DNA from 2 places in the Endozoicomonas sp. ALC013 genome. Region 1 is predicted to be linked to the other one. Evidence: predicted binding sites of a transcription regulator. Region 1 holds the regulator's gene; the other holds the start of a gene.
The links. The regulator PhoB, encoded in region 1, activates phosphate uptake and scavenging genes when phosphate is short. The targets are predictions, from matches to a motif close to TGTCATANNNNTGTCANA.
Positions count from the first base shown of each region.

Region 2: the regulator PhoB is predicted to act here: its motif matches at 11,833-11,850, upstream of ACO6V1_RS13795 (PhoX family protein).

Region 1 is NZ_JBLYNS010000019.1:768-15,934, forward strand. It holds gene ACO6V1_RS05915 (transposase) at 1-613, opposite strand, end outside; gene ACO6V1_RS05920 (transposase) at 1,416-2,336, shown strand; gene ACO6V1_RS05925 (DUF3050 domain-containing protein) at 2,340-3,146, opposite strand; gene ubiA (4-hydroxybenzoate octaprenyltransferase) at 3,304-4,209, shown strand; gene phoB (phosphate regulon transcriptional regulator PhoB) at 4,443-5,132, shown strand; gene phoR (phosphate regulon sensor histidine kinase PhoR) at 5,248-6,576, shown strand; gene ACO6V1_RS05945 (H-NS family nucleoid-associated regulatory protein) at 6,690-7,130, opposite strand; gene ACO6V1_RS05950 (SpoVR family protein) at 7,500-9,002, opposite strand; gene ACO6V1_RS05955 (YeaH/YhbH family protein) at 8,999-10,276, opposite strand; gene ACO6V1_RS05960 (PrkA family serine protein kinase) at 10,353-12,275, opposite strand; gene ACO6V1_RS05965 (dihydrolipoamide acetyltransferase family protein) at 12,786-13,877, opposite strand; gene ACO6V1_RS05970 (alpha-ketoacid dehydrogenase subunit beta) at 14,125-15,108, opposite strand; gene pdhA (pyruvate dehydrogenase (acetyl-transferring) E1 component subunit alpha) at 15,101-15,167, opposite strand, start outside.
Region 2 is NZ_JBLYNS010000070.1:2,750-17,916, reverse strand. It holds gene folC (bifunctional tetrahydrofolate synthase/dihydrofolate synthase) at 231-1,532, opposite strand; gene accD (acetyl-CoA carboxylase, carboxyltransferase subunit beta) at 1,587-2,492, opposite strand; gene trpA (tryptophan synthase subunit alpha) at 2,489-3,304, opposite strand; gene trpB (tryptophan synthase subunit beta) at 3,329-4,501, opposite strand; gene ACO6V1_RS13820 (phosphoribosylanthranilate isomerase) at 4,573-5,283, opposite strand; gene truA (tRNA pseudouridine(38-40) synthase TruA) at 5,613-6,416, opposite strand; gene ACO6V1_RS13810 (hypothetical protein) at 6,710-7,342, opposite strand; gene ACO6V1_RS13805 (hypothetical protein) at 7,623-8,588, opposite strand; gene ACO6V1_RS13800 (hypothetical protein) at 8,779-9,534, opposite strand; gene ACO6V1_RS13795 (PhoX family protein) at 9,710-11,740, opposite strand; gene ACO6V1_RS13790 (saccharopine dehydrogenase family protein) at 11,944-13,188, opposite strand; gene ACO6V1_RS13785 (hypothetical protein) at 13,393-15,167, shown strand, end outside.

The DNA.
Region 1 (15,167 bases):
CATCCTTGGCCACGATGATAAAGTTCCACCCATACTCCCTGATCATGGCAATGGTAGGGTTGTCCGCATATAGACCATCTAGCAGAATCACCAGTTTCAGACGTGGATGGTCGTGTTTTGTCTGGGCCAGAAAACGTCTTATTGCCGCTTTTTCACAATCATTCTTTGTGGAACCATCTTGTCGACAAATCGCTTCGGGCGCTAATGGAATGACGGTTTTTCTGGATGGGTGGACAATACAGCCCCCCATAATGTTGTGGTAAAAGGATTCATTTTTTTTGCCCTCATTTTTAATGCAGCAGTCATCACAGCGGCAGGTTCCCGAATAAAAGAGACCAGTGCCATCAATAGGAAGCAGATAACAATTTTTCAACTTGGCGAAGTTGAATGCATAAGCCTGCAGAGCGCCATTGCGCTGAACGACAGAAAACAGTTCTTTAAACGGTGTCTTCAACCCAATGGGGTTAACCGGATCAATAACCTCTCTCATTCGAGTATCGGAAGGAACTTTGCCGTCTTTTACATGATAGAGTTTTTCAAGATTATGACAGCAAATATCATCCAGCCGCTCTTCATCAAATCCTAATAGCGAATCGAACTTCTGGTGCATCATAGCAAAGGCAGATTTCAGGAAGTTAGGAAAGGGAATAACGCATTTATTTGGACGATGATCTGGGATGTTTTCGAAGCATTCTGACACCGTTTTTATCAAGTAAGAGGCGCTGAAATGCCTGATATTTTTCTTAATAGCGGTACCCATGATTGACCCGACGACAACGATTGATTATTAGGCAATTTTAGTTGAAGAATTGTGCGGACATGATTTTTTTACCTTGCCTGCAGCCCTTATGGCTGTAGTGCTTCAGAGTTCATCGGGAATTGCTGCAAGTTAAACCTGGTGAACAGACAAAACGAAAAATGATCAGCATCCGGAGTTTATTTCCTGATACGGCATAGTTACCAATAAAAAACCATTTTCTTCAGTGTATTTAAATTAACCTATTGATCAGTTTTTTTTCTGATGGTTCTGGTTGTGTCTAAAAAATCAATAAAACAATTAAGGGAAAATCGTAGCTTCTCAAAAAGTGCTGGGAACCGATAAAAATATACAAAACAATAGTACTGTATCGGTGATTACCAAGGGCTTTAGATACTTGGTAGTTTGGTTACCCAGCAGTTTTTGAGAAGCTACGGAAAATCTTCATTTTTCTATTTTTTGCGGGAATTGCTGGCCTGGTTACGGTTATGATTCTCCGAAATGTCGTGACTATATTCAATGAACCGAGAAACCTATGTACGGGACAAAAAATCTGGAGGCCAGAGCTGGCAAGAGTTTAGATGGGATGAGCTGACTTCCCATGTAAGGTAATCTATGCGGTCTCTAACCTCCGAACAGATTATCGTAGTAGAAGTACATGGAAGAAGTCAGCTCATTAGCCAAGGAACTTAAAGCTCATCTGCCCTGGCATCAAGCCCGGATTATATTTCTTGCACAATTCATTCTCGGCTTGATACGTGGGCGCTCATGCAATCTTTATCGTGTGGCAGAAGAGTTCCAAGGTCAGTCTCAGGCAGAATCAAGCTATCGCCGCATAAAGCGCTTTTTTGCCGGTTACACCTACTGTTATGAGCAGCTGGGTAAACTGATACTTCACTGGCTGAATCTCGACAGATACACACTCTGCATGGAGCGAACCCTGAAATTGATTCCAGCGGATAAGATAGATGAGCTACTTGCTGATCGTGAATTCATTGGCCGTGACTGGTTCAAATGGCTGGACAATCAGGGCATCGTCTGTCGACTGCGAATCAAGGAAAGCACTACTGTACTGGGTAACTGTGGCAAGAATATCAAAGCCGCACAATTATTTTGGAACATAAAGCTTGACCAGACAGTGACCTGGCACAGCAAACGCAAAGTCTCAGGTATTTATCTGTATATTGCTGCAAGGCGCACAATCAAGGGGCTTTTAATTGTCGTGGCAACCCAGAAACCAGACACCATGATTGAGGACTACTTTAAGCGTTGGTCGATAGAAACGCTGTTTGGTTGCCTGAAAAGTCGAGGCTTTGATCTTAAGTCTACCCACATGACGGATCTAGACCGCATGGAAAAGCTAATGGGCATGCTTGCATTGACATTTGCCTGGTGTTTGATTGCTGGTCACTGGCATTATGGTGAAGCGAAAGAACTCCCTCTGAATAAGCATATGCGGCCAGCCAAAGCTCTGTTCAGACTGGGAATAGACATGCTCCGCAGGGTTTTGAAAAACGAAGGTTCAAAAAATGATCAGATTGGATTTCAGACCCTGCTTCAGGTTTTGTCCCGTACATAGGTCTCAGATAAAACCGGGTAGTATAGGCTCTGCTTTGTCAACAGCCCCCTGTCCAGCGGTAACTTTGTCCAATTGCTTCTCAAGACCATCCCAAAATCTTATTCGTGCTGAAATAGCCTCTTTCGCCTTGGCAACGGCCGATGCTTCGGCAGTTTTGTCCCCATTTATAGACTGTTTCAGCAGGTTCTCTGCTGCCGGGCCATGCTCATTCCCATCAAGGTCAATATGTCTCTCAAGGTAGTAGGTCATGGCAGGAACGGACGCCGGGGGGATTTCCCAATGATTCAACAGGGAAGAAAACATCTGCGGAATGGCATCTTCACGGCCGAAAAGAAAATAACTGGCCACTTCCGGTAACGAACCATACTGGGCGATCTTCAGCGTATCCGAAACAAATGCCTGAATGTATTCCGGTACCTCAGCAACCACCAGGGCCTGCTGCCAGGGAACCCCTGTCTTGATGCTATAAATTACCTGTTCGATTTTGCTGGTATCCGCGGATACTTCATTCATGGCAGCGAGATACATTTCCAGATGACTCATGGGCGTGCCATGAAGATCCTTATCCGTCTCTTCATAGAGAATAATTTCATTAATGAAGCGGGCAGACGGGGCATCCGTAACTGGCACCCAGGGTAGCTGCATGGAAGTAAACTCAAGCTGCAATCTTTTCGCCAGCGACATAAAATCCCATACAGCAAATACATGAGCTTCCATAAAGGCCGACAACGTCTCCACACTGTTAATTTTCTGGTAGATGGAGTGATTGAAAAGTTGTTCTTGAAGAGGGCGTAAGTCTTCTGTAAACATGATAGTCTCCCGCTATAAGCAATTTGCTCTGGTAGGCCGACAAGACTACATAGATATTGGACACATGGCAGCCTGTGCTCATTTTTTTATCGGCAAAACATGTGTCGGCTGGAAGGCCCTGACTATATTTCCAAAACACAGAACTCCAAGGGCGCAGATGAAATTTATACAATCGATAACAGGCGCTGATAAATGTGCAGAGCTGCTGGATCAGCACGTACCACGCTGGAAAGACTTTATTCAACTGGCTCGCCTTGATCGCCCCATTGGCATTTATCTACTGCTATGGCCAACACTCTGGGCGCTCTGGCTCGCGGCCGAAGGCATACCCTCTGTTGGTAATCTGGTGGTTTTCATTCTTGGGGTGGTGCTGACCCGCAGCGCTGGCTGTGTTGTTAATGACTATGCTGACCGACATTTTGATGGTCATGTAAAACGAACCCGGCAACGTCCGTTGGTGACCGGAAAGATAACCCCGAAAGAAGCCCTGATATACGCCGCCAGCCTGTTTTTCGTGGCCTTTCTCCTGGTGTTGACCACCAATGCCCTGACCATCTATCTCTCCTTTGCCGCCCTGCTACTCGCCTCAGCCTACCCTTTTGCCAAACGACACACGTATCTGCCGCAAGTGGTATTGGGTGCCGCATTTGGCTGGTCCATCCCCATGGCATTTGCCGCCGAGGCCGACACACTGACCACTCAGACATGGCTGTTGTTTATCGCCAATCTGTTATGGACTGTCGCCTACGATACCCAGTATGCCATGGTGGACCGAGATGATGATCTGCAGATCGGCATTAAGTCCACCGCCATTTTATTTGGCGAAATGGATAATCTGATTATTGCCTGTTTTCAGACGTTTACCCTGATAGCCCTGCTGATGCTGGGTTTACAGCTGGAATTAGCCTGGCCATTCTATGTCAGCCTTGTTGCCGCCGCCGCAGGTTTTACCCACCAGCAATGGTTAACCCGCAACCGTGAAAGGGATCCTTGTTTCAAAGCCTTTCTTTCTAATCATTGGGTTGGTGCCGCCATATTTCTCGGTCTGGTCTGTTCTCTGTGATGACTGACTGAAACACCTGAATTTGAAGGTTGAGCCGAAAGCGCTCAACCTTCACCTCCCCTTTATCACTTCAACGACGGGAAAACAGTAACTCATGGGTTGGACAACCCGCAAAAAGTCCATCAAATTTTCCTCAACGTCATTTTTCTGTAACATTCCCTCGCTGTAATACCTGTCATAAAGATAAACGGTTACCAAAGCAATCTTCTCTCATTCAACCCCGGGGTATTCTCATGTCTGGCAAAACAATTCTAATTGTGGATGATGAAGCACCCATCAGGGAAATGGTCGCTATGGCGCTGGAAATGGCTGGTTATCAGTGCCTGGAAGCAGCTGATGCAAAGCAGGCGCACTCACTGGTGGTGGATAACCGACCCGATTTGATCCTTCTGGACTGGATGCTACCGGATATCTCGGGTATCGAACTGGCCAGACGACTTAAGCGTGACCAGCTGACAGCAGAAATTCCGATCATTATGTTGACCGCCAAAGGGGAAGAAGACCATAAAATCCAGGGGCTGGAAACCGGTGCGGATGATTACATCACCAAGCCTTTCTCCCCCCGCGAGCTCGCTGCCCGACTTAAGGCCGTACTGCGCAGAACTCATGGAATGGACGAACAGTCGGCTATCGTCGTCAAAGGACTGGAACTGGACCCTGTCAGCCACCGGGTCAGTATTGATGGCAACCCGGCCGAAATGGGGCCAACGGAATACCGGCTGCTGCAGTTCTTCCTGACTCATCAGGAGCGAGCCTATTCCCGTGGGCAGTTGCTTGACCAGGTCTGGGGTGGCAATGTGTATGTTGAAGAGAGAACGGTGGATGTCCATATTCGCCGCCTGAGAAAAGCGCTGGGCAGTGGCTATGAGAATTACATTCAAACCGTCAGAGGTACTGGCTACCGTTTTTCCACTAAAGCGTAGAATGCTGGAATTCAATGAAAATGGCTTCAGTGACGTTTTCCTCATCACCACCTGATGACATAAGAATGATGGTCAGGATCAATCACCATAAGCTCAACAAACTGCGGAACTGCCTGTGACCACCTCTGCCCGATCCTGGTTTACTGGTCGAATAGTGTCAATGCTTGCCATCGGGCTGCTGGTCGGCTGGCTGGCGGACCGGATTTTTCTGGGGCTTTTTCTTGCCACATTATTCTACCTTCTCTGGAGCCACCAGCAACTGCACCGATTGCTGATATGGCTTGATAAGGCTGCCCACAAAGAGCTGGATCCCCCGGAAAGCACAGGCGTATGGGGTGAGATCTTTGACGGTATTTATAGAATTCAGCGCAAACACAACCGCTCAAAACAGCGACTTGCCAGCGTGATAGAACGCATACAGGATTCAACGGCAGCATTAAACGACGGAATCGTCATGGCCGACCAGAATGGTTCCCTTGAGTGGTGGAACCGTGCCGCCGGAGAGTTACTGGGCCTGCAAATGCCCGATGACCAGGGACAGCTCCTGACAAACCTGGTCAGAAATCCAAAATTTGCCCGCTATATGAACAATAGCCACGGCAAAGAGCCCATTAAGATCGATTCACCGGTGCATGAGAGCCGACAGCTTCAAATAGCCATTACCGTTTATGGGCAGGGCAATCGACTTCTATTGGTCAGGGATGTCAGCCGGTTGCATCAGCTTGAAATCATGAGAACCGATTTTGTTGCCAATGTTTCCCATGAATTGAGAACACCGCTAACCGTGATTTCCGGTTATCTGGAGACCATGAGTGACGGTATGGCAATGAATCAGGATACACCGCCCATCTTTAATCGTGCTCTTGGTCAAATGCAGGAGCAGGCAACCAGAATGCAGCGACTGATTGAGGATCTTTTGTTACTTTCACGGCTTGAAGCGACGGAACCGGAAAGAATAAGTCAGTCAGTGACGCTTAAGTCTCTGCTTGCCGGTATCGTTAACGACGCCAAAGCATTGAGCGGTGAAAATCAGCACCAGTTACAACTTGAATGCGACGATGATGCCTTATTAACGGGGGATGCCGTGGAGCTGCGCAGTGCCTTTTCTAACCTGGTTTATAACGCTATCCGCTATACCCCGTCTGGAGGAAAGGTGCAGGTGAAGTGGTGGCAGGATCAGGAAGGTGGACACCTGATGGTTCAGGACAATGGTGTTGGCATTGACCCCGTTCATATTCCAAGACTGACTGAGCGTTTTTACCGGGTGGATAAGAGCCGCAGTCATGCGACAGGGGGGACCGGTCTTGGACTGGCGATTGTAAAACATGTGTTATTAAGGCATGAAGGTCGTATCAGTATCAGTAGCCATCCGGGAAAAGGCAGTCGTTTTATATGTCACTTTCCCCTGTCGAGAATCAAGCATGCCAACGTCGTCAACGTATAGCAGGCCGGTTGAACACGATCTTTCCGGTAAATGATGATATTAACGCCGTATTTGCCAAAATAGAAAATAAAAAAGGGTCTGCAAGACCCTTTTTTATTCAGAGCGAATAAAACTTACTCTTCGATCTGTTCCAGAGCGCAGTCCAGACGCTTCTTGCCAGTACGCTCCAGGTACGCCTGGAAATCACGTGGCAGACGGCCAGTAGTGGCACCTTCCCACTTAATGCGCTCACCCGCTTCGTTCTCGTATTCAAAAGTGTACTTTTGAATGTTTCTGCGACGCTTCTGTACTGTCTCTTCCGGTTCCAGATTACCCACACCCAGATCATTCATGGAAACACCACGGTCGGCCATAATCTGCTTGATGGCTTCAATGCTTTCCTGCTTCTTCTTACGCTTCTCTTCGTCTTTGGCACGCGCTTCCTGCTTCTCAGTCAGCACATCGTTCAGACGGGAAATGATGCGCTCCAGATCTTCCGCGTGTACATCTTTAAACAGTGAGCGAATACGGGTTTTGCTGCTGAGGCGATGCAGAACTTCTTCAAAAATATTCATTTACTCTACGACTCCTTGGTCTTGATAGAACTTCCTACTTAGGAATAAAGATGTTCAATTCGATGAACTTTATACAGCAAGATTTTTTTAGATGGAAGTACCATTATATAAATTTTAAAAATAATGTGAATCACTGATAGTAAAAACTGTCAGTTTATTAATCCAAAATCAGGCAGGTTGTTTTTTTGATCAAAAGGAATAAGTTGTATAACTCCGATATGGATCATGTTGAATGGGAACCACAAAGGACACAAAGAGCACGAAGAAGAGCTTTTCTTTTCCTTTGTGCTCTTTGTGTCCTTTGTGGTTCAAAAATTAATGGATAGTTGCTTAATATTTACCGTAAGCGTACCAGCATTCAATCGACGTTTATTTGCGTTTCTTATTCTCACTGCACTGCCAGCTTTGAGTGACTGCGCCATTTTCAAACGACTCAATCTCCACATCAAACTGCCAGATCCGGTGTATATGCTTCAACAGCTCATCGGTCTCTTTTCCCAATGGCCGACCTTCATGCTGGTAATGACGGAGGGTCAGCATGCGGTCACCCCGGATATTGACATTATAAACCTGAATGTTTGGTTCCCGATTGCCGAGGTTATACTGAGCGGCCAGTGACTCACGGATGGCTTTATAGCCTGTTTCATCGTGAATACTGTCCACCTCAAGATAAGTGCGGGACTCATCATCCAGAATTGAAAACAGTCTTAAATCTCGCATCACTTTGGGTGACAGAAACTGCAGGATAAAGCTTTCATCCTTAAAGTTTTTCATGGCAAAGTGCACAGTATCCAGCCAGTCGCTGCCGGCAATATCCGGAAACCACTCCTGGTCTTCATCGGTAGGGTTTTCACAAATACGACGAATATCCATAAACATATTGAAGCCGAGGGTGTATGGATTGATACCACTGTATTGCGGGCTATCAAAAGGCGGCTGATAGATAACACTGGAATGGGAGTGAAGAAACTCCAGCATAAAACCATCGGACACCTTGCCCTCATTGTATAGCTCATGCAGAAGGTGGTAATGCCAGAAACAGGCCCACCCCTCATTCATCACCTGAGTCTGTTTCTGAGGGTAGTAGTATTGGGCAATTTTTCTGGCTATTCGCAACAGCTCCCGCTGCCAGGTTTCCAATAACGGTGCATTCTTTTCCAGGAAGTAGAGCAGGTTTTCTTCCGGGTCTTTAGGAAAGCGCTCTTCCTGTTCCTGCTCATCTTTCTCAACCTTTGGAATGGTGGTCCAAATGTCGTTCAGAGTCCTCTGGATATACTCCGCCCTCTCTTCCTGCCGGGCCTGTTCCTGCTCAGCGGATAAGGGCCGGGGCCGTTTATATCGATTCACCCCCTGATTCATTAATGCATGGCAGGCGTCGAGTATTTCCTCGACCGCCTCAATGCCATACTTCTCTTCACATTGTGCAATATAATGTTTAGCAAATAACAGGTAGTCGATAATGGACTCGGCATCAGTCCAGGTTTGAAACAGATAGTTCCCTTTAAAGAATGAATTATGACCATAGCTGGCATGGGCTAATACCAGTGCCTGCATGGTCATGGTATTTTCTTCCATTAAATAGGCAATGCAGGGATTTGAGTTGATCACAATTTCATAGGCCAGCCCCATTCTGCCCCGTTGGTAGTTTTGCTGGGTATGAAGAAAGTGTTTACCAAAACTCCAGTGGTTATACATTAATGGCATACCCGTTGAGGCATAGGCATCCATCATCTGTTCAGAGCTGATAATCTCAATTTGATTCGGGTAGGTTTCAAGGCGGAAGCGATCAGCAAGACGGGCCAGTTCCCTGTCGTATTCCTGAATTAGCTCAAACGTCCACTCCGGTTCACTGGAAATCAACTGGCTGCTCATGCATTTTCCTTTTTTTCAAACAGTTTACGGAAAACCGGGTAAATATCACTGGGCGATTTAATCTGCTGCATGGCAAAGTGATCTTTAAACTTCTCCGCTACACTCTGGTACTCACGCCATAAATTCTGGTGGGCACGGTCGGTGATTTCCACATAACAGTAATACTGAACCTTCTGCATAATCTGCTCGGTGAGAATCTTGGTGCAGACACTGGAATCTCCTTCCCAGTTATCACCGTCCGATGCCTGGGCAACATAGATATTCCAGTCCACCGGGCTGTAACGCTTGTTGATCACATCACGGGTCATTTCCAGGGCACTGGAAACAATGGTTCCCCCGGTTTCCCTGGAATAGAAAAAGTCATCCTCATCCACTTCTTTAGCGGCTGTATGATGACGGATAAAGACCACTTCAATCTCTTTATAATTACGCTGCAAAAACAGATAGAGCAGAATAAAGAAGCGCTTGGCCATGTCTTTGATGTCCTGAGTCATGGATCCGGACACATCCATCACACAAAACATCACGGCCTTATTACTGGGCGAAGGCACTTTGACCATGTTGTTGTATTTCAGGTCAAAGTCATCAATAAATGGTAGTCTTTTCAGCTTGGCATTGAGCTCTTTTATCCGTTCTCTTAATTCAACAACTCGTTGCTGGTCCGTTTCATCCGGGCTGACTTCCATTTCCCGGAGCTCTTTTTTAAGTGCCCGTATCTCCCGGCGATCACCACCGGATAAGGCAATACGCCGGGCATGGGCTGAACGCAGGGAGCGCACCACATTCAGGCGGTCCGGAGAGCCTGCTGTCGTATACCCGGCCTGTCGAATCTTGAATTCCGTCATATCCTCCAGCTGTTTCCGAACCAGGTTTGGCAGCTCAAGGTTATCAAACATATGCTCCAGGAACTCATCATGATTTATCTGGAAGCTGAATTCATCCATCCCTTCGCCGCTGTTGCCAGCCTTGCCCTTACCGCTTCCGGAGCCACTGCCGCCTGATGGCCGCTTGATACGATCACCACTGACAAACTCCTTGTTGCCCGGATGAACCTGCTTATATCGCCCACCCTGACCGTGGCGGAATACCGGCTCAGAAAGATCTTTTCGGGGAATGGTGACTTCGCTGCCAGAAACCACATCAGTAATGGAGCGTTTATTCACAGCATCAGACACTGCTTTCTTGATGTGCTTCTTATATCTCTCAAGAAACCGCTGGCGATTGACGGTACTTTTGTTTTTTCCATTCAACCGTCGATCGATAATAATACTCATGAACACGCTCCTTGTGTGCCCTTTATGACAAACAGGGCGAGAATCCATTCGCCCTGCCTCTCTACCCGGACGGCAGTTACTGCGACTTGCGCACCCGGATATACCATTCAGCCAGTAACCTGACCTGCTTCTCGGTATACCCTCTCTCTACCATGCGCTTAACAAACTCATTGTGCTTGCGCTGATCTTCCTGGCTGCCTTTGGCATTGAATGAAATCACCGGAAGCAGGTCTTCTGTATTGGAGAACATTTTTTTCTCAATCACGGTGCGCATTTTTTCGTAGCTGAGCCAGCTCGGGTTTTGCCCATTATGATTGGCCCTGGCCCTGAGCACGAAATTAACGACTTCGTTACGGAAATCTTTTGGATTGGCGATACTGGCCGCTTTCTCGATTTTCTCCAGCTCATCATTGATGGCCGAGCGGTCGAGAATATCGCCGGTTTCAGGGTCACGGTACTCCTGATCCTGAATCCAGAAGTCAGCATAGGTGATGTATCGGTCAAAAATGTTCTGTCCATACTCGGAGTAAGACTCAAGATAGGCGGTCTGAATCTCTTTGCCCAGGGACTCAATGTATTTGGGTGCCAGGAACTCTTTCACATAGCGCAGATAACGCTCATGCACCTCTTTCGGATACTGCTGCTGCTCAATCTGCTGTTCCAGTACGTAGAGCATGTGCACGGGGTTAGCGGCAATTTCCGTAGGGTCAAAGTTGAATACCTTGGAAAGAATCTTGAAAGCAAAACGGGTAGACAAACCTTCCATGCCCTCATCAACACCCGCTGAATCCTTGTACTCCTGCAGCGGCTTGGCATTGGGGTCGGTATCTTTCAGGTTTTCACCATCATAGATCCGCATCTTGGAATACACATTGGAATTTTCCGGCTCCTTGATGCGCGACAGGACGGTAAACTTGGCCAGCATTTTCAAGGTATCCGGTGCACAGGGGGATTCCTTGAGTGAGCTATTAGCCAGCAGCTTTTCATATATATGAATCTCTTCCGTCACCCGGGTGCAGTAAGGCACCTTGACGATGTTCACCCGGTCAATAAAGGCTTCATTGGTCTTATTATTCCGGAATGATTGCCACTCGGATTCATTGGAGTGGGCAAGAATAATACCGTTATAAGGAATGGCACCCATGCCTTCGGTACTGTTGTAGTTACCTTCCTGGGTCGCGGTCAGCAGCGGGTGGAGTACCTTGATGGGTGCCTTGAACATTTCCACAAACTCCATCATGCCCTGATTGGCACGGCAGAGTGCGCCAGAGAAGCTGTAGGCATCCGGGTCATCCTGAGAGTATTCTTCCAACTGTCGTATATCCACTTTGCCCACAAGGCTGGATATATCCTGGTTGTTCTCATCGCCGGGTTCGGTCTTGGCAATACCCACTTGATTCAGAATACTGGGATGCAGCTTCACCACTCTGAACTTGGTGATATCACCGCCAAACTCATTTAACCGCTTAACCGCCCAGGGTGACATGATACCGCCCAGGTAACGGTTGGGAATGCCATATTCTTTTTCCAGAATGTCGGCATCTTCATCAGGATTAAACAGATTCAGAGGTGACTCAAAAACCGGTGAACCTTTGATTGCATAGAATGGGACTTTCTCCATCAATGCCTTCAGCTTTTCTGCCAGAGAAGACTTACCACCACCCACTGGCCCTAAAAGGTAAAGTATCTGTTTCTTCTCTTCCAGCCCCTGGGCAGCGTGCATAAAGTAGGAAACGATCTGCTCAATGGCCTCTTCCATACCATAAAATTCACGGAATGCCGGATAACGCTTAATCAGTTTATTGGAAAATATACGACTGAGCCTTGGGTCCCTTGAGGTATCCACCATCTCCGGCTCACCAATGGCCATAAGCATACGCTCAGCCGCATTGGCATAGGCAGAAGAATCCTGCCTGCACAGTGCCAGATACTCTTCGATGGTCAGCTCTTCCTGCTGGGTTGATTGAAATCTCTGCTGATATGTATTGAAGATGTCCATGCCTTCACCCGCCTTTGTCTGCTTGAATTCCTGAACAACGACCAGGAACGTTTGACCGATAGCTCATCTGGAAGCTTATCCTTCTCAATTACGCTATCGGCAGAGTCAGAACTTTGACCACATTTTTTTATAACTTTTATTGAGCCGCTATGAATGCCAGAAAAGCAGTTCATGCTGATCAACAATGCTATAGAAAAAGGTGGCATATAATGCCCGTCCGACAAACCAGAGAACTCGGTGTCATGACCGGCAAAAGCGGGATACGAACATTCAGTCGAAAAAATCCGGCCTACATTGATGCACTTTTCATAACAACTTATAACAACGGACTTCCTTGCAGCATGCTGGCAGAGATATTATTCTTCATCGCTCACAACTTCTGGTGGTCTCGCACTTAGCCTTGGAAAAGCTGCCCGACAAGCGTGGCACTATCAAAACAACCCTGCGTTTTTAACCGCAAAGTGATAGCGCATTTTTTCTTGCCCCAGAATTTATAATGTGGATTTTTGACTACTTCTGCAACTGTTGAATCATTGCATGGAGGAAACGTGTTGCTTCACCACCCGTTGCTGCGCGGTGATCAAACGACAGTGACAAAGGCAGGATACGGTGGCTCTCAGGCTTGCCAGCAACGCTGACGATTTCTTCCCTTAACCGGCCAACACCGATAATACCAACGGTTGGCGGCACAACAACCGGTGTCGCGTATTTTCCGGCAAAGACACCAAAATTACTTAACGTGATGGTTGCACCCTGAAGCTCTGAGTTTGGCAGACTTCTGTCTTTCACCCCTTCCCTGAGCTTATTGATACTCTCTCGTACTTCTGCTTTCTTCATTTTTGCCACATCACGCATCACCGGAACAAATAGTCCCTCGTCACTATCAACCGCCAGACCCAGGTCAACAGCATCATGAAGCTGACGGCTCATGGAAGCGCCATCAAACCAGGCATTAAGCGCAGGCTCCACGGCAATGGCTTTGGCAATCGCCTGAATCAGACGAACAGTGATGTCTTCTTTATCATCCCAATGATCAATATCCACATCATCAAACAGCGTTACCTGGACGACGGAAGCATGAGATTCTGCCATGGTGCGGGCCATATGCTTGCGGACACCTTTCAATGGCTCTGGATTGGCCAGGGGATAGGCCATGGCAGGTTGTGCAGCGGTTCTACGATTTGTGATAGCACCCAGATCCACCTGGAATTGCTCAGCCAGTGATTGAAGTCCACTTTGAACCATGTGCGATGAAGACGACGGTGGCATCTGGCCATCCGCTGGTGAGCCAATAATAAAAGCGTCATCGCTATTGGTGCTGGCATCATCACTGGCCAGTTTGCCGACTACCGTACCGCTATCTTCCCCATCGGTGACAAACTCCACCAGCGGGGCTCCGGTAAGAATAGTGTCACCGGGTTGACCACAAAGACGGGCAATCACTCCGGTGCAGGGTGCAGGCACTTCCACAACGGCTTTGGCTGTTTCGACTGAGACCATCGGCTGATCTTCCCTGATGCTATCCCCTTCTCCCACATGCCATTCGACAATATCGGCTTCAGGAATACCTTCCCCTAAATCGGGTAAATTGAAAAAGCGCATGAATGTACCTTTTTATTATAAAAATACTGACTGCTTCTGGTTTTGCAGTCCTACAGGTTCCTAGTACATCGTTTCAATGAGTTTGACGTTTACAATCTCCGTTCACCCTGAGCGGAGTCGAAGGGTGCTTGGCACGATCTATCAGAGTCCGGAGTTTCCGCCTTTAGGCCCTATGGGTCCTTCGACAGGCTCAGAACGAACGGAGTATGGAGGCACGACAACCCGTCAAACTCATTGAAACTATGTACTAGTGCCTGGCAAGACTCTTGATCGATGCCCTGACAATATCATCGACCTGGGGCAGATAATGGTCTTCCATCCTGTAGTAGGGCATTGTCGTATCAAAACCGGTCACCCGTTCAACGGGGGCCTTCAGATCATCAAACGCCCTTTCCATAAGACCGGCAGCAATCTCGGCCCCCACACCAAAACTCCGACAAGCTTCATGAACAATGACACAGCGTCCGGTCTTTCTGACTGACGTCAGAATAGTCTCCATATCAAGAGGCTTGATGGTAGCCACATCAATCACTTCTGCAAAAATGCCATGCCCCTCCAGAATGTCGGCTGCCTCCATGGTTTCACGAACCGATGCCCCCCAACTGACCAATGTGACATCCTGCCCGACTTTTAACGTGAAACAGGTGTCCAATGGCAGCGGGTCACTGGCAGCATCAATTATCTGCTTACTTGCCCGGTAGATGCGCTTTGGCTCCAGGAAGATAACCGGATCCGGCTCATTAATGGCAGCACGAAGCAATCCATAGGCTCTGACCGGTGACGATGGGATGACCACTCTTAGCCCGGGAATATGGGCAAACAGTGCTTCGGTGCTTTCCGAATGATGCTCCGGGGCATGGATACCTCCACCGAAAGGAGCCCGCAGCACCAGGGGACACGCCAACCGTCCCCGGGTTCGGTTTCTCATGCGGGCTGCGTGGCAGATTAATTGTTCCATTGCCGGAAAGATGAACCCCATAAACTGTATTTCCGCCACCGGTTTCATCCCCTGGGCAGCCATACCCACACTGATACCGGCAATCAGGGTTTCCGCCAGTGGTGTATCCATCACCCGCTTGAGGCCATATTTATCCCGCAGCCCCTGGGTTGCCCGAAAGACACCACCATTGACCCCAATGTCTTCGCCAAGCAACACAACATCCGGATCATTGTCCATAGCATGATCAAGCGCCAGGTTGACGGCCTCAACCATGGTCAGTTTGTTATCCATTGAGACGGCCTCCGGCTGATTTCATGTTTTCCTGCCGCATCTGTTCTCTGGCAAGCGCC
Region 2 (15,167 bases), on a different contig from region 1:
TGTCCATGGGGTTAGCTGCATTCCGTCGGGGACCGTGGAAGGCAAACTCAGCACACCATTTCAATGAACTTAAGACGTACAATCTCCGTTCACCCTGAGCGGAGTCGAAGGGTGATTGGCACAATCTTTGTCCAGGGCATGGTGTTTACGCCCTTCGACTCCGCTCAGGACGAACGGAGTTTGGAAGTCATTGATAGAGGGAGTCCATCAATTTCACTGAAATCGTGTACTCAGTGGCTGTTGGTCAAGGCAGCAGATACCGTCATAAATGATCCAGTAACCAGCACCCTATCTCCAGATGTTGAGCGTTCAAGTGCATGATGCAATGCTTCAGCAACCTGCTGATAGCGATTAACTGAATACCCTCGATCAACCAGCCTCTTTGCCAGCTCTTGTTCAGCCAGCGCCCTTGGAGACTCAAACTGAGCAACGTACCACTCATCAATATCGCCACTTAAGCAGTCAACAACCGCCATATAATCCTTATCTTTACACATGGCAATCACTGCTCGTGTCTTACCTTCTGCCGGAGACTCGTCCAGACGCTGCTTGAGCATTTCTGCTGCCTGAGGATTGTGGGCAACATCCAGCACCACATCGATAGACTCTCCTGATTCATTTTCCATCATCAGCTTCTGGAACCGTCCGGTAACCGATACCTGTGACAAACCTTCTCGAACAGCTTCAATAGCGATAGGCTCTGGCAAAAATTGCAGCGCTTGCAATGCCGTCGCGGCATTATCAATCACGACATTGGGAACAGGGAGGTTGTTCAGCTGTTGATTTTCACTACCTGACCAGTGCCACGTATTACCCGATCTTGCCAGGGTAAACGCCTCTCCTCTGCAATACAGGGGACTGCCAAGACGCTCAGCCATGTCGGTGATTGCCTGCGGCACGGGCTGATCACCAAAGATCGCAGGTTTACTGGCACGAAATATTCCTGACTTCTCTTTGGCAATCGCTTCAATGCTAAAGCCAAGGTATTCCTGATGGTCGAGCGCCACCGTAGTAATTACCGACACATCCGGGTCAATCGCATTGGTAGCATCCAGTCGTCCACCCAGGCCGACTTCCATCAATGCCACATCCACCTCCGCCCTTTTAAAGCAGTCAACGGCAGCCAGGGTGGCAAATTCAAAATAGGTTAGCCATGTCGTTTTTCGACTTTCATTTATCGTCTCAAAAGCATCACATAGCCAGTCATCACTGACCTGTTCGCCATTAATGCGAATTCTTTCGTTAAACTTGAGAAAATGAGGTGATGTAAATAGACCTACCCTGTAACCGGCAGCCAGCAAAACAGCTTCAAGAACGGCCAGCGTCGAGCCTTTGCCATTGGTGCCCCCCACGGTGATAATGAACGGCGCGGGTTTGAGCAAATCCAGCCTGTCACCCACCAGCCGAATCCGGTCCAGCCCAAAGTCGATGTCATGCTCCGGACGAGTTTCTTCCATCCAGGTTAACCACTGTGCAAGGCTTTTTTCTTTCTTTTCAAAAGAAGACAACGTCACATCTCCAGACGTATGCATTCCCATGCAAGCCCCTCAGGGCCTGCGTGGGAATGAGAGAGATAAAAGGTGGGATCAGGCAACTTCTTCTGCAGGATCAGCAAGCTCCACATCTGCATCCGGCCTGCCCTGCATTTTCCGGCAAAGCCTGGCGATAGTGGATCGCAAATCAGAACGGGAAACGATCATATCAATAGCACCGTGATCCAGCAGGAATTCACTGCGCTGGAAGCCTTCCGGCAGCTTTTCCCGGACGGTCTGTTCAATCACCCTGGGACCGGCAAAACCAATCAGGGCACCGGGCTCAGCCATGTTGATATCACCGAGCATGGCCAGACTGGCAGAAACACCGCCGTACACCGGGTCAGTCATCACAGAGATATAAGGAATACCCGCCTGGCGCATTCTTTCCAGGGCCGCACTGGTTTTCGCCATCTGCATCAGGGAAAACAGGGCTTCCTGCATTCGGGCACCGCCACTGGCTGAAAAACAGATCAGCGGCATCTTCTCTGCCAGGCATAACTCGGCAGCACGGGCAAACTTTTCCCCGACCACCGACCCCATGGAGCCGCCCATAAAAGAAAACTCAAAGGCAACGGCCGCGACCGGAATGTCCTCGACGGTACCCCGCATGGCCACCAGGGCATCTTTTTCGCCGGTCTGCTTTTGCGCCGTTGCCAGTCGGTCACGGTACTTTTTAGTGTCGCGAAACTTCAGCCGGTCATTGGGCTCAAGGTCGGCAAACAGCTCTGCCTTTCCTTCCTTGTCAAGAAAGTAATCCAGTCGCGTGCGGGCACTGATTCGCATATGATGCTGGCACTTGGGACAAACACCCAGGTTTCTATCCAGCTCGGGGCGATAGAGAAAGGCCTCACACTTCACACACTTGCGCCAAAGCCCTTCTGGCACACTGCTGCTTTTCTGCGCAATAGCAGCGCGTGATAACGATGGAATCAGTTTATCGACTAACCAGTTGCTCATTCATTCGTCCTGTCATCGTCCATAGCTGAGCGCATTTCGGCAATTCGGCTGGCAACGCGGTCAATGGAGGCCTGTCCCTCATTGCCATACTGAGCCAGCTCAGATACCAGCACACTGCCCGCAATAACACCGTCTGCCATTCGCCCGATGGCGGCAGCCGAGGCACCATCGCGGATACCAAAGCCAACACACACCGGAACGTCAGCAAAACGCCGGATGTGGTTGACCCGCTGTTCAACTTCTGCCGTATTCAGGGTTGCCGCACCGGTTACCCCTTTCAGGGATACATAATAGAGATAACCACTGGCAACCCGGCAGATCTTGGCAATTCGTTCATCGGATGTGGTCGGGGTAATCAGGTTGATCATATCAATACCACAGTTATGCAGCATATCCAGTAAATCACCTGCGGCTTCCGGTGGCAGATCCACCATCAGCACACCATCAACACCCGCCTGACTGGCCAACTCAACAAACCGCTGGTAGCCCATGATCTCTACCGGATTGAGATAGCCCATCAGGACAATCGGTGTGTCATTATCCCTTTCCCGGAATTCAGAAACCATTGCAAAAACGTCATGCAATGTAACACCGTGTGATACCGCCCGCTCATGGGCCTGGGCAATCACCGGACCATCCGCCACCGGGTCCGAGAACGGAAAACCCAGCTCAATCATATCCGCCCCATGGTCCACCAGCTGGTGCATGACCTCGACGGTCTTGCCCGGAGGGTCACCGGCAAGAATGTAGGGTATCAGTGCTTTACGTTCACGCCCCTGCAAGGTTTCAAAGCGGGCTTTGATTCTGTTTATTTCACGACTCATGCTGTGCCCACCTTATACTTCGAGGCCATCAATAGCGGCAACGGTATGAATATCCTTATCACCACGACCAGACAGATTACAGATAATGATCTGGTCCTGGTTCATCGTGGGTGCCAGTTTATCAACCCAGGCCAGGGCATGGGCGCTTTCCAGCGCTGGCATAATGCCTTCCAGACGGGTCAGCTGGCGAAATGCCGCAAGAGCTTCTTCATCCGTTGCCGCCGGGTATTGTGCACGGCCGATATCTTTCAGGTAACTGTGTTCTGGTCCAACCCCCGGGTAGTCCAATCCGGCCGACACAGAGTGGCTCTCAATAATCTGGCCATGTTCGTTGGTCATCAGATAGGTTCTTGCGCCCTGCAAAACGCCCGGACGACCGGAACTCATCCGGGCCGCATGCTTATCGGTATCAACACCGTGCCCTGCCGCTTCAACACCGTACAGCTTAACGGCTTTATCCTGGATAAATTCGTGGAACAGCCCCATGGCATTGGAACCACCACCCACACAGGCAACCAGGGCATCCGGCAGGCGGCCTTCTTTTTCCAGAATCTGCCGACGGGCTTCCCGGCCAATAATACTCTGCAGATTACGCACCATTTCAGGATAGGGTGAAGGGCCACAAACTGTACCCAGCAGATAGAAGGTATCTTCGGGGCGTGCTACCCAATCCCTGAGAGCTTCATTAATCGCGTCTTTCAGCGTCTGGGAACCGGTTTCTACCGGTACCACGGTGGCCCCCAAAAGTTTCATGCGATAGACGTTCAATGCCTGACGTTTTACGTCCTTGGCCCCCATATAAACCACACACTCCAACCCAAGACGGGCGGCCACCGTCGCCGAGGCGACACCGTGCTGACCGGCACCTGTTTCGGCAATAATCCGGGTTTTCCCCATATGTTTGGCCAGTAGCGCCTGACCAACCGCATGGTTGATTTTGTGGGCACCGGTATGATTGAGATCTTCACGCTTCAGGTAGATCTTCGCGCCACCCAGCGCCCGAGTCCATCGCTCAGCAAAATAGAGCGGTGAAGGACGGCCGACAAAGTCAGCCAGGTCACGATCAAAATCTTCCTGAAAGGTCTTGTCCTGCCAGAGCTCACGCCAGGTGCGGTCAAGGTCTTCCAGCGCACCCATCAGGGTTTCAGCCACGAAACGTCCACCGTAACGGCCAAAATGCCCCATTAAATCCGGTTGATCGTACTTGTGTTCTTCAGAAGAAAGAACGGGGGACTCAAAAATTTCTTGATCGACCATCATCTTCCTGCCGCCTTGATAAAGGCTTTGATTTTATCGTGATCCTTAATGCCAGGCTGACTCTCTACGCCACTGCTGACATCAACTCCATAGGGTCGAACCCTGTTCACTGCCTGAGCGATATTATCAGGACTCAGACCTCCGGCCAGCACCATCGGTTTATTCAGCTCATGGGGTATCAAATCCCAGTCAAATGACTCACCGGTGCCACCCACCTCCCCGGGCTTATAACTGTCCAGCAGGTAGCCACAGGCACTGGTATAGGGAGCCACCATGTCGGCCACGGCAATATCCGGACGAACACGGAAGGCCTTCATATAACGTACCCCCCAGCGGGCGCACTGGATTTCCGGTTCATTGCCATGAAATTGCAGAAGTGAAAGAGGAACCGCGTCCAGAACCGATTGAATCAGCTCATCGGAGGCATCGACAAACAGCCCAACCACCGAGACAAACGGCGGCAGAGCCCGGACAATCTCCACGGCCTGCTCAACCGTGACACAGCGACGGCTTTTCCGGTAAAACACCAGACCGATGGCATCCGCCCCGCTATCAGCAGCGATCAAACCATCATCAACACGGGTAATTCCGCAGATTTTTATACGAGGAGATACTTCCATTTCCCGGTGTTCTCTTTCCCACGCCCTGTGTCGGGAGATTACCCGGGACACAGAGCCAACCACAGGGTAAGGGTTTGAAGGTGCTTTCACACTGTCAATCCGAAAATCAATGCGAAAGAATAGGCAACCCCTGAGCGATCAATGATCTTATCAGAACATTTCGGTGATTACTGCACCTGGCAAATCATTTCAACGATTTTAATGAGCACAATCTCCGTTCACCCTGAGCGGAGTCGAAGGGTGATTGGCACCGTCTTTACGGTTGGTTCACAGTCCACCCCCTTCGACAGCCTCAGAATGAACGTGGTTCTGCAGCTCAGTAAGTTCTCCGCTACAGGACGAACAGAGTTTTCAGAGCAATAGAGAGGAACCCATCCATTGCACGGAAAACGTATGCCAGCTCCGGAAAAACCGCCGATTTAAAGCGGAATTAATGGCGCAATAAAGTGTGGGTTCGATTCACTGGCCGGCAACCCAAACACCTTATCGTATCCCGCATCGACAAAATAAAGCCCACAGGGCGAAGCGGTTACCCCACCCTGGGCACGATCCCGGGCATCCAGCACCTCTTTTGCCCAGCCAGGCTCACGCTTGCCGCAACCCACCGCCATCAACACCCCGGCAAAATTACGAATCATATGATGCAAAAACGCATTGGCCTGCACATCAATAACAATCAGTGGTCCGTGGCGGGAAATATCCAGCCGGGTCACATTTCTGACCGGGTTCTTTGCCTGACACTGAATCGCACGGTAAGAGGTAAAATCATGTTCGCCTACCAGGCACCCTGCTGCTGCCTTCATGCGCTCAACATCCAATGGCCGATAGTTCCAGGTCACCCCTTTGGAGAGGTGTGCTGGCCGAATGGGATGGTTATAAATCACGTAACGATAACGTCGCCACAGGGCAGAAAAGCGGGCATGAAAATCATCAGAAACCGGCTTCACCCAGTTTACGGCCACGTCATCCGGCAAATTGGCATTAGCGCCATAAGCCCAGCCCCGCTCGGTACGAACGGCATCCGTATCAAAATGAATAATCTGGTTACAGCCATGAACCCGGGCATCGGTTCTTCCTGCACAGACAACGGCAACAGGATGGTTTGCCACTTTTGACAGCGCAGCTTCTACAGCAGCCTGCACCGTGGGCAAACCGGTCTTGAGAACCTGCCAACCAAAAAAACGGGAGCCATCGTATTGAACACTGGCAGCATAACGGGGCATGAAAGAAAAACACCTATAGAAAATAGCCAAAGGCAGAATTTAAGCAGGAGTGCGCGGGTAGATTACCACCAGGAGATGTTCCCGGGTTAGTGCAGCCAAGCTCTGAAATACATAAATAAACACCTCGTTGCCACAACCTCTCCGGACTCATTCCCATGGTCCCGAGGTTGTCGCAAAACCGGTTCTACAGGATGGAATCGTAACAGATTCACCACCCGCTGCTGAAGCACTCTTATCCTTTGCTTCTGTCTGGTGATCTCTGCTGTATAATCCTTTCAGTTGCACCAATTGACTCAGTCGAGATTATTCTTGGTCTGTTCGTCAGGGCTCCCGCCCACAGTGGTTGTCAAACCAAGGCGTTCTGCAGCCATTCCGGCACCGGAAAAGGCTGCTTTTGCTGTATAGTCCAGCGCTTTTCCCACCAGGTACCCGACACCTCCACCAACCACGACGGAGCCTGTGCCAGACAGGATTCGGTTCAAAGCATCAGGATGATTCGCACGTATGGCCGCATGTTTTTCTGGTGGCCCCAGTAGCATTAATGGACTTGTGATGGCACTACTGCAACCCAGACCACAGAGCGCCCCTGCGTAGGTACACGCCTGGACAATATGAGAATCCTGCTGAATGAATGGAGTGATACCAAGGTGATTCATATACGTGGATACGGTATCACGAATTTTCACAGAAGCATGCCAGAAGGCGGTACAACCGTGATAGACCCCTTTCCCGATGAGGTTTCCCGCAAAGCCATAAGCGCCCGCATATAAGGCGCGATTCAGAAAATTGTCATCGACCGCGAAGCGGGCTGTATGAAAGCCAAAAGCCAGCCCTGTCATGGTACCAGCCAAAGCCAGAGAATCCTTCATTACTGAGGCAGGAACAATAATGTTGTTCGTTGAGCCTGTACCAGAGTTGATATCCATTGTTAAGTCCCTCTCAGATATAAGAACGTGACGTTTTACGGAAGGCGACCATGTAGATACTCAAGCCAGGAAAAAGTTCCTGCTGGCAGGTTTTGACGGGTTGTCGTGCCTCCGCACTCCGTTCGTCCTGAGCCTGTCGAAGGGCGGAAACTCCGGACTCTGATAGATCGCGCTAAGCACCCTTCGACTCCGCTCAGGGTGAACGGAGATGGTACACATCAAACTCATTGAAACCATGAACTAGAGGGCTTTGTGCACAAACAGGTGGCTGTCTACCTGTTCAGCGACCAGTGGCTATCGATCTAAGGCATTCAGCCGCCATTCTGACACCGGAAAAGGCGGCTTTTGCCGTATAGTCCAGCGTTTTTCCCACCAGATATCCGACACCGGCACCGAGCATGACCGAGCCTGGGCCAGACTTGATTCGGTCCATAACATCAGGAGGAGGCCAGCAAGGAGGAGGCTCATAATTGCGGCCCCAGTGCCCACGTCTTTCAATTTCTATTGCCTCTTCTGACAGAATCAGTAATGGAGCTTCGAGGGCACTACTGCAACACAGGCCATACCACGCTCCTGCGCAGGTAAATGCCTGGACAATATGAGAATCCTGACTGAAGGGGGTAAAACCAAGGTTATTCATACACGTGGATACGGTAGCACGAATAACCTCAGAGCCTTTCCAGAAGGCGGCACAACCGTGATAGGCATTTTGTGCAATAAGGTATCCAGCAGTGCCACAACCGCCCAAATATGCGCGATGAGTCAGCACATTGTCGTCGTCCGAGGACATAGATACAAAAGAGCCAAAAGCAAGCCCTGACAGGGTACCTGCCACAGACAAAGTATCCTTGATTACAGAGGTAGAAATAACAAAGTCGGTTGTCGAACCTGCACCTGAATTGGTATTCACAGTTGAGCCGCTATCCCGGGCAATATGAGAATCCTGACTGGTGGGGGTAACATCAGGGTTATTGATATGTGTGGATACTGTATCAGGAATTTCCACAGCTCGTTGCCAGAAGGCGGCACAACTGTGATAGGCAGTTTTGGCGATGAGGTGCCCCGCAACGCTGCAAGCGCCCATATATAAGGCGCGATTCCGAAAACTGTCGTCGTTCGGGAGGCGGGTTACAAGAAAGCCGAAAGCAAGCCCTGACAGGGTACCTGCCAAGGTCAGGGCATCCTTCGCTACAGAGGAAGAAATAACAACATTGGTCGTCGAACCTGCGCCTGAGTCGATATTCATAGTTAAGCCGCTATCGATGGAAGAATCTAACGTTTAACGTGAGGTAACCCTGTAGATGCCCAAGCCAGCAAAAAGTTCCTGCTGGCAGGTAATGAGGGAATTTTCGGCACATTCACGACCACACCCGTGCCGTTCAGACATTACGGGGGTTGGTACGCAACACGTGGCTGTGTTTGCAAAATGGAAATTTTTATTCTCGGCCAGCTTCCTGGAAATGAGTTTCTGTTTCAGTTCCATCAGGTGATCTTTGCCGTACCATTTCTGCGGAACGGCTCAGCAGGATTTCTTCAGCAGACTCTGAATGCTGATGGATTCTCCCTGAGCTACCCGAGGCAACCTCAGGGCTCTCGCTCACAGTGGTTTTCAATCCAAGACGATCAGCAGCCATTTTGGCACCGGAAATGGCTGCCTTTGCGGTAAGGTCCAGCCCTTTCCCCAATAGATATCCAACACCCCCACCTAACATGGCCGAGCTTGTGCCAGCCATCAGAACCCGGGCAGCGTAAAAGGTGTTGTCAATGTAAGGATCAGGAGGTGCTGACGGATCGACAAGGTTCCGGGCTGGTCGCTGCCGCAAGGGGCTGTACCTCAAGCCTAAGTAAGCTCCTGCGTAGGTTGATGCTTTGACAATGTGAGATTCCTCATTGAAAGGGGTAATGGGCAGATTAGTCATAAGCGTGGTTACGGAATCATGTACAGCCACAGCTGAGTTCCAGAGGGCGGCAACACCGTGATGGACACTTTCAGCTAACAGGTATCCCGTGGCGCCAACAACGCCAGCAAGACAGGCGCGATTCAGATAGTTGTCGCCAGCATAAGTAGAGACACCATAGCCCAAAAAAAACGATAGAGTGGTAACTCCCGTAACCACAATATCAGCGAATTCAGAAGTGTTATTCACGCCATTGGCATTGGCATTGGTGCCAGCACCTGGGTTGACATTCATTGTTGAGCATATCCTTGATTAAAAAATGGGTATTTAACGTAATTTAACCACTTGGATGTTCAAGCCAGAAAAAAGTTCCTGTAGACAGGTAATAAAAAGGCCTTTTCAGCACCAGCGGTAAAGACCAGGAGCGAATCAGCCAATTCGCCCCTGGTAAAAACGAAACCCGGTTCAATCAAGTGCCAATCACCCCGCCATCATCTTTGGTAATCAGCACAGTACTCGACCGGGGCCGTGTAATTCCATCACTGGCCGGAAAGCTGATGGCCGGATGCTGGATATTAACCCACATGGCTTTGCCATCAGGCGTGGTGGTCACACCAGTGATTTCACACCCTCTCGGGCCAGTCAGAAAGCGTTTCACTTCTGCGGTGACCGGATCGCAGCAGAGCATCTGATTGGTGCCCATATTGCTGTTGCGTTCCTCATCGTCACCGTAATCGGTCTGAATCCAGAGGCGGCCCTGATAGTCAAACCAGATACCATCCGGCGAAGAGAAAATATCACCCTTGATATCTCCCACGAAGTGTTCAGGTACCGGGCTGCCATCCGCCAGTGTCGCGCCAGGGCGGTCACCGGCCAGCAGGAACATCTCCCAGTTGAAATGGGTGGCCGTGGGATCAGCGTTTGCCTCGGTAAAACGAACAATCTGACCATGGCGGTTATCTTCCCGGGGATTGACGGCATTGGTTTGCTGATCCTCTTTTTGGCCCCGGTGCTTATTATTGGTCAGCGTGACATAGACTTCCCGGGTCTGCGGATGCACGGCAACCCATTCCGGGCGGTCCATGGTTGTGGCCCCCAGAATATCCGCAGCACGACGGGCGTGTACCAGCACATCGGCCTGACTGGTAAAACCATTGCGACGGGTCAGGCCGTTGTGGCCAAACACCAGTGGCCGCCACTCACCACGGCCATCATCATGGAACACCGCCACATAAAGAGTGCCATGATCCAGAATATCCCGGTTGGCCGCTGGATTACCGGGTTTATAGGCCTGATCCGGCACAAACTTATACACGTATTCGCCGCGGGTATCGTCGCCAAAATAGAATGCCATACGACCATCATCACCCAGCGAAAGTGTTGAACACTCTCTGACCAGTCGTCCCATGGAGGTGCGCTTTTTCGGGGTGCTGTCCGGTGAAAAAGGGTCAATTTCCACTACCCAGCCAAAACGGTTGGGTTCGTTAACATAACCGCCATGAGGGGCATGGTGATCAGGTGTCGCATTAAAACGGGGTTCTACTGACTCCCAGGCATAGTATTTACTGTTCTTGTCCTGGGCCACACCATACCGCTGGTGGGCTGGGCGTTGCTGATAATCTTCAGCATCACGGTTAACAAAGTAGTTCTTCCAGTTCTCTTCACAGGTGAGATAAGTCCCCCAGGGTGTTACGCCCATGGCGCAGTTATTCAAAGTGCCCAGCACCTCAAGACCAGCAGGGTCTGCCACGGTTTTCAGAAAATCAGTACCGGCCACTTCACCGGTCAGATCCATGGGGGTAAACCCGGTGATCCTGCGGTTATAGCGGGAATCCTTGACTTGCTGCCAGTGACCATCGGACTGCTTGCGAACTTCGATAATACTGACACCGTGGGCCGCCATCTCCTTCTTCACTTCATGCGCCGGGCGCTGTTTAAATCCCTGCGGGTTTTCAGTGATGGTCAGACCGTTGGGGTGAAGCGTAGGATTAATGTACTCATGATTCATGACCAGCAGGCCATGGTCGTCCGGCTGGTCCGCAAATGGGAAGAACCAGATCCCATCGTGATTCTGGCCTGCCTGCTTCATCTGCTCCCGCCAGCTGTTGCTGCCATCTGGCCGCCAGGGTCTGGCACCTTTCTCTACCGGGTCACCCCATGAAAAAAAGACGCTGGCCGTATAGCCTTCAGGCACATTGATGGCATCGAACATGGGGTCCTGCTCAATGGGAATGGGCTTGAATCCGATGTCCGCCCGCCGCAGGTTTCCAACAGTACTGCCACCCAGAGCATTATGACTCTGCCCGGTCGTGCCCATACAGCCAGCCAGAAAGCCTGCCATGGCCAGACCCAGGCCACCTTTCATAAAGTTCCGCCGACTTTTTTCTACCACGTCATCCAGGGTACTGTTGCCAGAGAAGTTATCTGGCTGATCATCCAGCGACTCCAGCTGTTCATGAAAATCACGATGGTTCTGTAACTTTGAAGATCCGGCTTCCATGATTATCCCTCATCGTTAAGTAAACACACTGTTATTGAAAGAATGATTTGCTGAGAGATTAGGCGATGACTGTTACAGATTTATTGCTATCAAGTTTCAATTAGATGAAAAAAGCTCTGCAAGAAAACGGAGCAAATTGTGGAGAGAAAGTCAGCCGAAACGGTTGCTACCTATCCGGGAAAGACAGATAGCATCAGGCTATTTCAGGAAGGTACTACTTCAAATTTTATCTCAGCATCTTTTTCCAGCCGCTCAATAAGCCGATCACCAAATAACGTGGATGTTGTCCAGAAACCGCCCGCCCTCCCGCTCTTCTGCTGCTTATCGTGGAAGTCCAGGGCCAATCCTGCAGCCACCTGCCCCAGCATTCTGGCGGTAGAGCCATACCCCGGATCGCCCTGGCCAACAACACGGGTGCGAATTTCCTGGCCATCTGCTGTTTTGCCCAGAAAGCGAATATCATAAAACCCGGTTTTCTGGGCTTCGGGAGAAGGTCCCTCACCCGGTTTGGGCAACACAAATCGCTCCATAAACCAGCGGGTTGGCTTAATCACCATGGACAGCATAAACAGACCCAGTCCGCCTACCAGGGCGGAAGACTGTAAACGACCTTTAAAACCAGCCCCCATCAGCATGGCTTCGCTGTACCTGAAATCCCTGCCATAAGGAAATTCAGCCAATGCATTGGAACGAAGGACCACCCGGGAATTAATGCCAGCCATAATGAAAGGTGCCAGCCACGCCCCAAAGCCGGAATCATACGTCGGTGTTTTAACAACTTCCTGTCTGGCCTTCAAGCTTTCATTGTCAGGGCAGAGCAGATAAGGGTTGGCCAACTGTCGGCGTAATGCCGGGTTGTTTGCCGCCTCACGGGTGAGGTTAGTTATACTGGCCAGCGTGCCACCGGATATACCACCTCTGGCGGCTTTCACCCGCATGCTGATATCTGAACAGAATGAACCCAAAACTTCCCTGGCTTTTTTCTGGGTAAAGTACACGCCCAAATCAGAAGGTATTGAGTCAAAGCCACTGCAATGAACAATGCGTGCACCGCTGTTGCGTGCCGTTTCCTCATACCGGTCCAACATCTGTCGGATCCATTGCACCTCTCCGGTCAGGTCGCAATAATCAGTACCACTTTCTGCACAAGTCTTGACCAGTGATTCGCCGTAAAGTGCATAAGGTCCCACTGTCGAAACAATGACCCGGGTTTGCTGGCACAATGCTTTCAATGAAGTCTCATCAGCAGCGTCAGCCAGCAGCACAGGTAGCTCAGGCTGTTGTAAGTTCTGCTTTAATTGAGCCAGTTTCGCTTGAGAGCGCCCTGCTATCGCCCAGTTAAGGCGTTCCTGGTCATTGTCGTTAAATCTATCAACCAGGTACTGGCAAAGTAGTTGTCCAACGAAGCTGGTCGCCCCGAATACAATCACATCAAATTGATTATTCATAAACTCAGGAGATCTCTGTACTTTGTCGTTTTTATAAGAGACATACAGCCTACAGAATTGAGTATAAAAATGGAAAAGATAAAAGAGATATAGTCAAGGACCATCCACTCGATAACGCCGGACAGATTATCATTTTGAACTTATGAGCCATGAATGGGTCTCTTTATGATCATTTAAATCAAACTAAAATAGTTGGTTGACTTTATGAATCCAGGTTTTCCTCACGAGACAAGCAGTATTTATTACCCGACAAGCTCCGCACCAAAGCAAACAGCTTATGGTCAATCTGCTACCAATGGCCCAGATCCAAACGGAGCCGTTCAACATGAACGGATTAAAATCACCAGAACCATTCGAACAGAAGGCCTGAAGCCCGATCTGCATTGCTTTCATTCAAAACAACCTTCAAGCAACCCCTTACAACCCGGTAGAGTTAGAGCTGACTATGCACACCAGCCATATTTTAATCAGCAGCCCCTGAACTACCCGGCAACCAACCACTACAGTAACACCTCCATGACCTCAGCCAGCCAGCCCATACCAGCCCATCAGATTACTCGCTCTGACAGCCATCTGGACAAGGTACAATGTAACCAGGTGCTGGCAAAACCCACAACAGATCTACAAACACAAAACGAAATTACTGACCTCCTGAGTGAGATTTGTGACCAAGCATCCGTTCCACCACAAAATCAAATGGGCAAGACCGGCTCATCCTTTACGACATACCAGCCTGCGAACATTTATGCCAGTCATTCTATTTATCCGGGCACGCGGTTTTCAGACACGAAAGAGTCAGCCTTCTGGCACTTTTCGCAGGGCAATCAAGCCTTTCATACTTCGTATCCTGGATTCAGAGCAGGCGAAAATGCCAGTATCATGGGCTACGGACAGCAGCCCCTCACACCAACAATCGCACAATCAGAAAACTTTATACCAAGCCCTCTCCTTTCATCACCAAGAAAGCGTCTGCAAAATCAGGACTTGAGTCATCAGGCAAAATTCGGTGCGTTTACTCCCACAAAACCTTATCTCAACACCACGGCTTACAACAGCAATTCAACCACAAAATCAAATGGTGCCAATTACCAAAACTTATTTACTGCGAACCAAATGAACCATTGGATGTACTCAAACGAACTGCAATGTTTTGCAAATACCCAGCCTGCTTACTCAGCGGCCAGTAGTGATTATTTCCAGCAGCAAATGGCTCAGACCGCAGCCTACAAAAGCTATATGACGCAAAACCTCCCAACACCACATGTACAAAATCTTGCCGCCAGACCTTTACCTCCCGGGCAGTCAACAAGGCCTGAGCACTCGGCAAACAGTTATCCTGTTCCGGTTTCGGTTTCGTCACGTTCCGCTGATCAACCAGGCTCATCATCCCTGATTGCTCCCGCGGACAAATCAGCACCACAAGATTCCAATACTTTGCAACAAAGCACGGATTACCCTGATACCCAGACCAAAAATACCAGTAAAGAAACACACACCCCCCCGTCACCGGAAAGTAAAGCATCTGATGACAGTAGCAATGAGGTTGATTTTAATTGGCAAGCTCCTGAGTTTCAGAGGGAGTCTGACGAGATTGTGTCATTAATCCACGGGACCGAAAATCTATTGGGTATACAAAAACTGGATTTGCCTTGGATTACCACCGCACAGGCATTAATTATTGCCGCAGATGCCATTGACGGCAACATAACCGAAGCCACGATGCATATATTGCGATTAGGCCTTTTAATGGACCAGCCAAATGAGCCAGACAATCCACTTGAGGATGTCAACCCGGAGATGGCCAAGCTAGTCAATGACTGGTATGAGCAAAGCGAAGAAGACAAAATAGAATCTGAATACTTTGAATTGCTGAATGCCATTAATCGATATAGACGAACGAAAGGTGAACCAGCATTGCAGGAAAGCACTTCTTGTAGCAGCGTTCTTGAAATAGCTAATGAAATATTACAGTCTGAAAG